2 regions of the Micromonospora echinospora genome follow, and region 1 is predicted to be linked to the other one. Evidence: riboswitches for the same ligand, from Rfam matches in the RefSeq annotation. Region 1 holds a riboswitch; the other holds the start of a gene.
What was found. Region 1 has a riboswitch for ZMP and ZTP ahead of GA0070618_RS10000 (bifunctional 5,10-methylenetetrahydrofolate dehydrogenase/5,10-methenyltetrahydrofolate cyclohydrolase). Riboswitches for the same ligand answer to the same signal wherever they lie in the genome.
Positions count from the first base shown of each region.

Region 2: another riboswitch for ZMP and ZTP. It lies ahead of GA0070618_RS27490 (glycine hydroxymethyltransferase); the one in region 1 lies ahead of GA0070618_RS10000 (bifunctional 5,10-methylenetetrahydrofolate dehydrogenase/5,10-methenyltetrahydrofolate cyclohydrolase).

Region 1 covers NZ_LT607413.1:2,185,599-2,190,519, forward strand. Annotated here, with positions in the region: gene dnaB (replicative DNA helicase) at 1,146-2,534, shown strand; gene GA0070618_RS10000 (bifunctional 5,10-methylenetetrahydrofolate dehydrogenase/5,10-methenyltetrahydrofolate cyclohydrolase) at 2,562-3,422, opposite strand; ZMP/ZTP riboswitch at 3,445-3,529, opposite strand; gene GA0070618_RS10005 (maleylpyruvate isomerase N-terminal domain-containing protein) at 3,609-4,286, opposite strand; gene GA0070618_RS10010 (TFIIB-type zinc ribbon-containing protein) at 4,490-4,891, opposite strand; gene GA0070618_RS10015 (phosphoribosyltransferase) at 4,909-4,921, opposite strand, start outside.
Region 2 covers NZ_LT607413.1:6,413,148-6,418,068, forward strand. Annotated here, with positions in the region: gene GA0070618_RS27475 (S8 family peptidase) at 1-872, shown strand, start outside; gene GA0070618_RS27480 (hemerythrin domain-containing protein) at 1,004-1,501, shown strand; gene GA0070618_RS27485 (metallophosphoesterase family protein) at 1,523-2,398, opposite strand; ZMP/ZTP riboswitch at 2,529-2,618, shown strand; gene GA0070618_RS27490 (glycine hydroxymethyltransferase) at 2,636-4,078, shown strand; gene GA0070618_RS27495 (hypothetical protein) at 4,129-4,383, opposite strand; gene GA0070618_RS27500 (aminotransferase-like domain-containing protein) at 4,450-4,921, opposite strand, start outside.

The DNA.
Region 1 (4,921 bases):
TCATCGGCAACGGGCGACGGGACAGAACCCCCGTCCTGCTGCCGGTGCGACACCCCACGCTCCCGGACCGGCGGCTCCGGACCAACCCCCCGGAGCGGAACCCCGTCCGGCTCGGGCCGGATCCGACGGGTCGGCCAGGGCACCTCCGGACGTCCCACCGGCCCGACCGGATCCTCCCACCCGGACGACCCCACCCCCGACCGGTGCGAAGGTGGACGACGGTGCCGGCTCGACGGCAGACCCGTCGGACCCGGAACACGATCGTCACCGGCCCGGCGGCTCCCGACGTACCCCGGCGTGCCGGACGGCTCGGCGAGCCGCCATCCACGGCTGTCTTCCGACCAGTCGGCACCGGAGGTCGGCACCCCGGTCCCCGCCGGCCTCTGCCAGCTCGTCGTCCCGGTCCCTGCCGGCTCCCGCCAGCTCGTCGTCCCGGCACGCCACGCCTCACCGGCCTGCCAGCCGACATCGGCCCGGGGCGGGGCGTGATCGTGGGCCAGCCCATCGTGCCGGTGCCGGCCGCCGCCACGCGATTCCGGAACGACCCCCTCCCGCGCCCACCGGGGCACGTGGTCGTCGGCCGGCTCCGGCTGGCCGCGCTCGGCGGCACGGCGTCGGCTGCTCGTCCGATGACCGGCGGAGGAGGGTGGACACGGCTCGAGCGGATCACCCCACGGGGACAACAGCGCACGCTCACGCGAGCGGACCTCGTGCGCCCAGTCCCGGTTACTCACGGCCGGAGCGTGACCCTTCTCAACCGAAAGTGCAATCCGCTCCCCCAGGCGGAGCTGATGCCCGAGATAGTACGGGACGATGCCGGGCCCGATCGGCCGGGAAAATCTTCCTCCACAGGCTGTGTGCAGAGTTTCCGCAGCTCAAGCGCATGGTGATCTGGATTACCCGCGAGTTATCCACAGTTTGTGCACAAGCTGCACACACCCAGAGGCTTCCTGTCCACAGGTTGTCCCGAGGCTCGTCCACCGGGTTGCTTGAGCCCTCCACCTCGGGTTCCGTATGGTTGGCCCCCGACCGGCCCCACGATGGCCCCCGATCGCCGGACCGGTCGGCGGCGAGCCGCCACGCCGGTGGCCGGCCGGATGCGATCCGACGCAGCGGAGGGGGAGCCGGTGTCGGTCACCGACGACATGCGAACCGAGTCACGGGCCAACGGGCAGCCGCCCGCTCCAGCCCAGCGGGACGGTCAGTTCGACAAGACCCCACCCCAGGACGTCGCCGCCGAGCAGTGCGTACTCGGCGGAATGCTGCTGTCCAAGGACGCCATCGCCGACGTCGTCGAGATCCTCAAGACGCACGACTTCTACCGGCCCATCCACGCCACCATCTTCGACACCATCCTGGAGATCTACGGCCGCGGCGAGCCGGCCGACCCCATCACCGTCGCGGCGGCACTGGCCGACTCCGGGGACCTGGTCCGCGTCGGCGGCGCACCCTACCTGCACAGCGTGATCGCGAGCGTGCCGACTGCGGCGAACGCCGCCTACTACGCCCGGATCGTCGCCGAGCGGGCCGTGCTCCGCCGGCTGGTCGAGGCCGGCACCAGGATCGTCCAGCTCGGCTACGGCACGGCCGCCGGCGGCAGCCGTGACGTGGACGACGTCGTCGACCTAGCCCAACAGGCCATCTACGACGTCACCGAGAAGCGGGTCAGCGAGGACTTCGCCGTCCTCGCCGACATGCTCCAGCCCACCCTCGACGAGATCGAGGCGGTGGGGGCGCAGGGCGGCGTGATGACCGGCGTGCCGACCGGTTTCAGCGACCTGGACCGGCTTCTCAACGGCCTACACCCGGGGCAACTCATCATCGTGGCCGGCCGGCCGGGTTTGGGAAAATCGACCGCTAGTATGGATTTTGCCCGAAATGCCGCGATTCGCGCGAATCAAGCGGCAGCCATCTTCTCGCTGGAAATGAGCAAGGTCGAGATCGTCATGCGACTGCTCTCGGCCGAGGCGCGGGTGCCGCTGCACGTGCTGCGCAGCGGGCAGCTCTCCGACGACGACTGGACCAAGTTGGCCCGCTGCATGGGCGAGATCAGCGAGGCGCCGCTCTTCGTCGACGACACTCCGAGCATGAACCTGATGGAGATCAGGTCGAAGGCGCGCCGGCTGAAGCAGAGGCACGACCTGAAGATGATCGTGGTGGACTACCTCCAGCTCATGACGTCGCCGAAGCGCACAGAGAGCCGGCAGCAGGAGGTCGCGGACCTGTCCCGAGGGCTCAAGCTCCTCGCCAAGGAGGTCGAGTGCCCGGTCATCGCGGTGAGTCAGCTGAACCGTGGTCCCGAGCAGCGCACCGACAAGCGACCCCAATTGTCTGATTTGCGTGAGTCTGGCTCGATTGAACAAGATGCTGACGTTGTAATCCTTTTGCATCGAGACGACTACTACGACAAGGAGTCGCCTCGGGCCGGGGAGGCGGATTTCATTGTTGCCAAGCATCGGAATGGACCGACCGACACCGTGACCGTGGCCGCGCAACTTCACCTGTCGCGGTTCGTCGACATGGCGATCGTCTGACGGCCGTTCCCGTTCTGCGCTTCCGGCTCAGTCGGCACCGAGTTGGCGTGTCGCCGCCTCCACCGTCTGGGCCAGCAGGACCGCGATGGTCATCGGTCCGACCCCGCCCGGAACCGGGGTGATCAGGCTGGCCCGCTCGCGGGCGGATGCGAAGTCGACGTCACCGATGTTGCCCGGGTGGTAGCCGGCATCGACCACCACCGCGCCGGGCTTGATGTCCGCCCCGGTGATCAGGCGCGGCCTGCCGACGGCGGCGACCAGGACGTCGGCCTCGCGGGTGATCGCGGAGAGACCGGTCGTCCGGGAGTGGCAGTAGGTGACCGTGGCGTCCCGCCCGAGCAGGAGCAACCCGGCCGGTCTGCCCAGGATGGGGCTTCGGCCCACCACCACGGCGTGCTTGCCGGCCAGGTCGACCCGGTATTCGTCGAGTAACCGCAGGATGCCGCCGGGCGTGCAGGAGACGAAGCCGGGCAGCCCGAACCCCATCGCCGCGAAGGAGCGCATGGTGACGCCGTCGACGTCCTTCTCCGGGGTGATGGCCTCGAAGGCGGCGCGTTCGTCGATGTGCGCCCCGACCGGGTGCTGGAGGAGGATGCCGTGCACCTCGGGGTCGCGGGACAGTGCGGCGATCGTCCCGACGAGTTCGTCCGTGGTGGTCGAGGCGGGCAGGGCGACGTGTCGGGAGCGGATTCCGGCCTGCTCGCAGCGGTTGCGTTTCATCCGGACGTAGGTGGCGGAGGCCGGGTCGTCGCCGACCAGCACGGTCGCCAGGCATGGGGCGGTGCCGGTGCGTCGCCGCAGGTCGGCGGCGGTGGCGGAACTGGTGTCGACGATGCGCCGGGCGAGGTCACGGCCGTCCATCAGCCGGGCCGGGGGCGTCTGGGCCATGGGGCACTCCTGAGCCTTGTGGAAGGGGCGCCCAGGCGTACGGCATCGACGGTCGTCGGGCCGCTCCCCGGTGGTGCTCCACCTCAACGCCAGTAACGGCCCGGTTCACAGTGTAGTCGTCAGTACCGGTCCTGGCTGGCGGCCGCGGTGGCGCGGCGTCCGTTGATCCCGGTGGCGGGAACCGGTTCAGCCCAGCAGCGGGAACCAGCCGGCGACCTCGCCCAGTTCGGTCCGGTCGGCGTCGGTGAGCGGGAGCCGGCCGGTCGCCTTCAGCAGGTACTCCTCGTCGGTCCAGCCGGCGGGCCGGACCGCGTCGTCGCTGAGCAGGCCGTCCATCGTCGTCACCGCCACCGTACGGGCCAGCGGGCCCGGTCCCGGCGGGTCGGGCAGGTCGACGGTGAGGTCGAGGTGGTGCACCGCCGCCTCGGTGGTCAGGGTGGCGAGCAGGTCGGCGACCCGGAGCACGTGTCCCTGGGTGCTCACCACTTGGTCCGGGTCGGCGGCGGTCGCCGCGCCGACGGCGGCCGGGGCGGTCTCGGTCCAGAGCCGGACCACTCCGGTGGGACGGTCGAAGGCGACGGCGGACCGGCGGGCCCACCAGGCGTGGCGGGCGGAGTCGGTGTCGCCGGCCGGGAACGACCGCCAGTAGGTGACGTCGTCGACGTCGGCTGGGCCGTGGGCGGGGCTGGCCAGGGCGACCAGCGCGCGTTGGGCGTCGGCGAGCAGGTGGTGGAGCAGGTCGGCGACGAGCCAGCCCCGGCAGCGGGTGGGTCGTTGCAGTTCGTGATCGTCGAGGTCACCGACGACGGCGGTGATGCCCGCGTACGCCTCGGCGAGCGCCTCGTGCTGCCGGAACTCGGTCATGGTGCCGAGCGTCGCACGGCTGGTGGTGTTCCGCCCGGTCGACGGGCGACCGGACCGGTGGGTTCCGGTCCGGTCGCGCCGGTTCGGTTCGGCTCACCGGGCACCGGGTGGTGGGCCAGGAGCATCGGGTGGGTCGGTCCGAGGACCGTCGGGCGGGTCCGCCGCCGGCCGCCGGGCGGGCCGGCGGCGGAGCGCCGGGTGGATCAGCCGAAGAAGTCGCCGAGGAAGCCGTGCTGCTTCTTGCGGCGGTAGTGCCCGTGGTAGCCGTGGTGCTGGTGGCCGTGGCTGCCGTAGGCGGGTGCGGGCGCGGCCGGGTAGCCCGGCGGCGGGGGCGGGGGCGGGGGTACGGCGCCGTAACCGGGCTGGTGCGGCGGGGGCGGCGGAGGGGCGTAGCCACCCGGCTGGCCGGGGGCGTGCCCCGGTGCCTGGCCGGGCGGTGGCGCGGCCGGGTTCTGCTTGTTCCAGTTGGCCTCCGCCTCGAACAGCTTTTCGAGTTCGCCGCGGTCGAGGAAGATCCCCCGACACTCGCCGCACTGGTCGACGACGACTCCGCTGCGCTCGTACTGGCGCATTTCTCCTCGGCACTTGGGACAGGTGAGCTGCATCTCTCGACGGTACCCGGTCAACCTGAGGAT
Region 2 (4,921 bases), 3.5 Mb from region 1:
ACGGCACGCACGTGGCCGGGACCATCGCCGCCGCGATCAACGGGGTGGGCGTCACCGGCGTCGCCCCGGGCGTCAAGGTGGCGGCCGTCAAGGTCGTCAACGACGACGGCTACATCTTCCCCGAGGCGGCGGTCTGCGGCTTCCTCTGGGCCGCCGAGCACGGCATGCAGCTGACCAACAACAGCTACTACATCGACCCGTGGGAGCTGAACTGCCGCAACGACGCCCGGCAGCGTCCGGTGTGGCAGGCCGTGCAGCGGGCCATCCGGTACTCGCAGGGCAAGGGCGTGCTGCACGTGGCGTCCGCCGGCAACTCCAACTACGACCTGGCGCACAAGAACGTCGACACGGGCAGCCCGAACAACGGCACGCCCGAGGTGCGGGAGGTCAACAGCGCCTGCCTCGTCCTGCCGGGCGAGGCGCCGGGCGTGGTGACCGTCTCGGCGGTCGGCCCGACCGGGGCGAAGAGCTACTACAGCTCGTACGGGCAGGGTGTGGTCGACGTGACCGCGCCCGGCGGCGACACCCGCTTCCGCACCCAGGGCGCCCGCTCCACCACCTCCGACGCGATCCTGTCCACCACGTTCAACGTGGTGACCCGGACCAACGGCTGGGGTTACAAGCAGGGCACCTCGATGTCGGGCCCGCACGCGACCGGCGTGGCCGCCCTGGCCGCCTCGGCCCACCCGGGAATGAACCCGGGTCAGCTGGCGGCGTTCCTGGAGCGCACCGCCGACCCGGTGTCCTGCCCGGCCGGGGTGTACAACCCGGTGCCGCTGCTGGGTGACGCCTACGACGCCACCTGCTCCGGCGGGGCCCGCAACGGCTTCTACGGCGCGGGCATGGTCGACGCCCACGAGGCCGTCCGGTAACCACGGCACGCCCACCACGGTGAGGGGCCCGGCGCGCGCGCCGGGCCCCTCACCCGTCCGGGTGAGGTCTGTTTTGCCCGGCCCGACCGGGGGTAGCAGGGCGATCACCAGCCCACCCGAGGAGGTCAACGGTGTCCACCGACGCGATCGTGCTGCTCAAAGAGGACCACAAGGAGATGCGCCGCCTGTTCCGGGAGTTCCAGGACGCCCAGGACGGTCCGCCGAAGCGGCGGCAGGAGCTGGTGAACCAGATCCTGGAGGCGCTGACCGTACACACCTACCTCGAGAACGAGGTGATGTACCCGGAGATCCGCCGGCTCCTGCCCGACCTGGAGGACGACATCCTCGAGTCGTACGAGGAACACCACGTCGCCGACGTGCTCTGCGTCGAGCTGGCCAGCATGGACGCCGACGACGAACGCTTCGTGGCCAAGACGACGGTGCTGATCGAGAACGTGACGCACCACGTCGAGGAGGAGCAGGAGTGGTTCCCCAAGGTGCGGGAGGCGCTCGGCCGCAAGCAGTTGCAGGAGATCGGTGAGCGGATGCTCGCGCTGCGCCCGGACGCGCCGCGCACCCCGACCGCGCCGAAGGCGCTGAAGAAGGCGCTCGACGCGGTGACCGCCTGAGCCCGACCCCGGACGGCCCGGCTACCGGAGCGGCTGAATCGCCGGCCACTCCGGTAGCTCACCGGGCGGCGTCGGCAGGATCCGCCGCAGCCGTGGTGGGTTCGGCCGGCGCTTCCACTCGCGCGGATAGCCCACCGAGACCTCCTCGAACCGCACCCCGTCGTACACGCTGGTGCGGGGGATGTGCAGGTGACCGTAGACGACCACGGCGGCCCGGTAGCGCAGGTGCCAGTCGGCGGTGGCGGTCGTGCCGCACCACTGGGCGAAGATCGGGAACCGCAGGATCCGGGTCGGCTCCCGCACCAACGGATAGTGGTTGACCAGCACGGTCGGCATCTCGTCGAGCGCGTCGAGGCGGGCCCGGGTCTGCGCCAGCCGCGCCGCGCACCACGCCTGCCGGCTCGGGTGCGGGTCGGGGTGGAGCAGGTACTCGTCGGTGCAGACGATCCCGGTACGGTGCGCCTCGGCCAGCGCCTCCTCCCGGTCCATGCCGTCGGGGAGGAAGGTGTAGTCGTACCCGAGGAAGAGCGGCACGATCCGCACCGGCCCCTCCGGACCGCGCCAGATCTCGTACGGGTCCTCCGGGGTGACCACGTCGAGCCGGCGGCACAGGTCGACCACGTGCCGGTAGCGCTCCTCGCCCCGCAACGTCACCGGATCGGTGGCCGGCGTCCAGAGCTCGTGGTTGCCGGGCACCCAGACCACCCTGGCGAACCGCTCGCGCAACTGGCCGAGCGCCCACTCGATGTGCGACACCGTCTCGCCGACGTCCCCGGCGACGAGAAGCCAGTCCTCCGGCGACTCCGGCCGCAGCTCGTCGACGATCCGGCGGTTGTCCGCGTATCCGACGTGCAGATCACTGATCGCGACCAGGCTGCCGCCGCCCTCCCCCACCATGACGACGATCTTACGGACACCGCCGCCGGGCCAGCGTCCCCGCGCACGGCCCCGGCGGCGGCGCGCTCGCGCCCCGCTCCAGCCCGGGCGGAGCCTCGCCGGAGGCCGGCCGCCCGACCCGGTAGGATCGCCGGTGGGCCGTGACTGGCGCGTGGGGATGGAGCACCATCGGGAAGCGGCCCCGTCATGAGGACGCACGCCGAGCGCCTGGGCCTTCCGCACCGTACTGGAGGTCGCATGCCGTCGTCGCCGAACGCCGAGTCCACCGCTTTCCGCAGCGCCCTTGAGGCGATCCGCGCCGTCGAGCCCCGGGTCGCCGACGCCATCGGCGCCGAGCTGGCCGACCAGCGGGAGTCGCTGAAGCTCATCGCCAGCGAGAACTACGCCTCCCCGGCCACCCTCCTGGCGATGGGCAACTGGTTCAGCGACAAGTACGCCGAGGGCACCGTGGGCCGCCGGTTCTACGCCGGCTGCCAGAACGTCGACACCGTCGAGGCGCTCGCCGCCGAGCACGCCCGAGAGCTGTTCGGGGCCGCGCACGCGTACGTGCAGCCGCACTCGGGCATCGACGCCAACCTGGTCGCCTTCTGGGCGATCCTGGCCGACCGGGTCGAGGCCCCGGCGCTGAAGCGGGCGCAGGCCCGGCACGTCAACGACCTGACCGAGGCCGACTGGTTCGCGCTCCGCCGTGAGCTGGGCAACCAGCGGATGCTCGGCATGTCACTGGACGCCGGCGGTCACCTCACCCACGGCTTCCGGCCGAACATCTCCGGCAAGATGTTCGACCAGCGCAGCTACGGCACCGACCCGACCACCGGGCTGGTCGACTACGACAAGGTCGCCGAGGCGGCCCGGGAGTTCAAGCCGCTGATCCTGGTCGGCGGTTACTCCGCGTACCCCCGGAAGGTCAACTTCCGGATCCTGCGGGAGATCGCCGACGAGGTGGGCGCCACCTTCATGGTGGACATGGCGCACTTCGCCGGGCTGGTCGCCGGCAAGGTCTTCACCGGCGACTTCGACCCGGTGCCGCACGCGCACATCGTCACCACCACCACCCACAAGTCGCTGCGCGGACCGCGTGGCGGCATGGTGCTCTGCGGCCCGGAGCTGGCCGACCAGGTGGACCGGGGCTGCCCGATGGTGCTCGGCGGCCCGCTGCCGCACGTGATGGCCGCCAAGGCGGTCGCCCTGGCCGAGGCCCGCCGCCCCGACTTCGCCGACTACGCGCAGCGCATTGTCGCCAACGCCCACGCCCTCGCCGAGGGGCTGCTGCGGCGCGGGGCCACCCTGGTCACCGGGGGCACCGACAACCACCTGGTGCTCATCGACGTGACCGGCTACGGGCTGACCGGCCGGCAGGCCGAGCAGGCCCTGCTGGACTCCGGCATCGTGACCAACCGCAACGCCGTCCCGCAGGACCCGAACGGGGCGTGGTACACCTCCGGCATCCGGATCGGCACCCCGGCGCTGACCACGCGGGGCCTCGGCACCGACCAGATGGACGAGACCGCCGACCTGATCCACACCGTGCTCAGCCAGACCCGCCCGGGGGCGAACGCCGACGGCACGCCGTCGAAGGCGAAGTACGTCCTCGACCCGACGGTCTCCGAGCGGATCGCCAAGCAGGCCAGCGACCTGGTCGCCGGTTTCCCGCTCTACCCCACCGTCGACCTGGGCTGACGACCGGCCGGTCGGGGTGGCGCCGGGGCCCGGCGCCACCCCGACCGGGGTCAGATCGGCATCGGCCGCTTGAGGTGGTAGCGGTGCACCTCGGTGCTGCCCTGGACGTTGTTGACGTCCTCGGCCGCGGAGACCAGTTCCCACCCCTCCCGGCCGACCCGGTTCAGGTGGGCGATGGCGGTGTCGCCGTACGGGGTGACGTCCCGGCGTGAACCGTCCGGGCCGTACCAGGTGAACGTGACCTCGAAACTGCGCCCCTGCCCTTGGTAGCGGCGGACCAGTAGTGCGTACTCCCAGGCGACCATCGTTCCATTATCGCCGTCCACACCGGAGCGTGTCGTGGCGAGGCGGTGCGTGTCGCGGCGGACGCGTCAGGTGACCGCACGCCGGTCGAGTTCGTCGGCGAGCAGGGCGGCCAACCGGTCCAGACCGAGGTCGATCTGCGCACCGGTGACCGCGCTGACCGACAGCCGCAGGGCCTCGACCGGAGCGGTGTCGTCGTAGAAGTGGGCCATCGGCGTCCAGAGCACGCCGTACTCCTGCGCGGACCGGGCCAGCAACGCGTCGTCGACCGGGAACGGGACGGTCACCACCGCGAAGAAGCCGCCGGCCGGGACGGTCCACCGCACCGGGGACGGCGGCGGGAAGCGCCGGGCCAGGCCGGCGACGAGGTGCCGCAGGTTACCGGCGTAGACCGCCCGTTCCCGCCCGTTGGCCCGGGCCAGGCTGCACCCGTGCGCCAGCAGCCGGCCGCCGACCACGGCCTGGGCGATGGGCGAGGTGTTCACGGTGACCATGCTCTTGATCTTGGCGAGCTGGTCGGCGAGCAGCCCGACGGTCCCG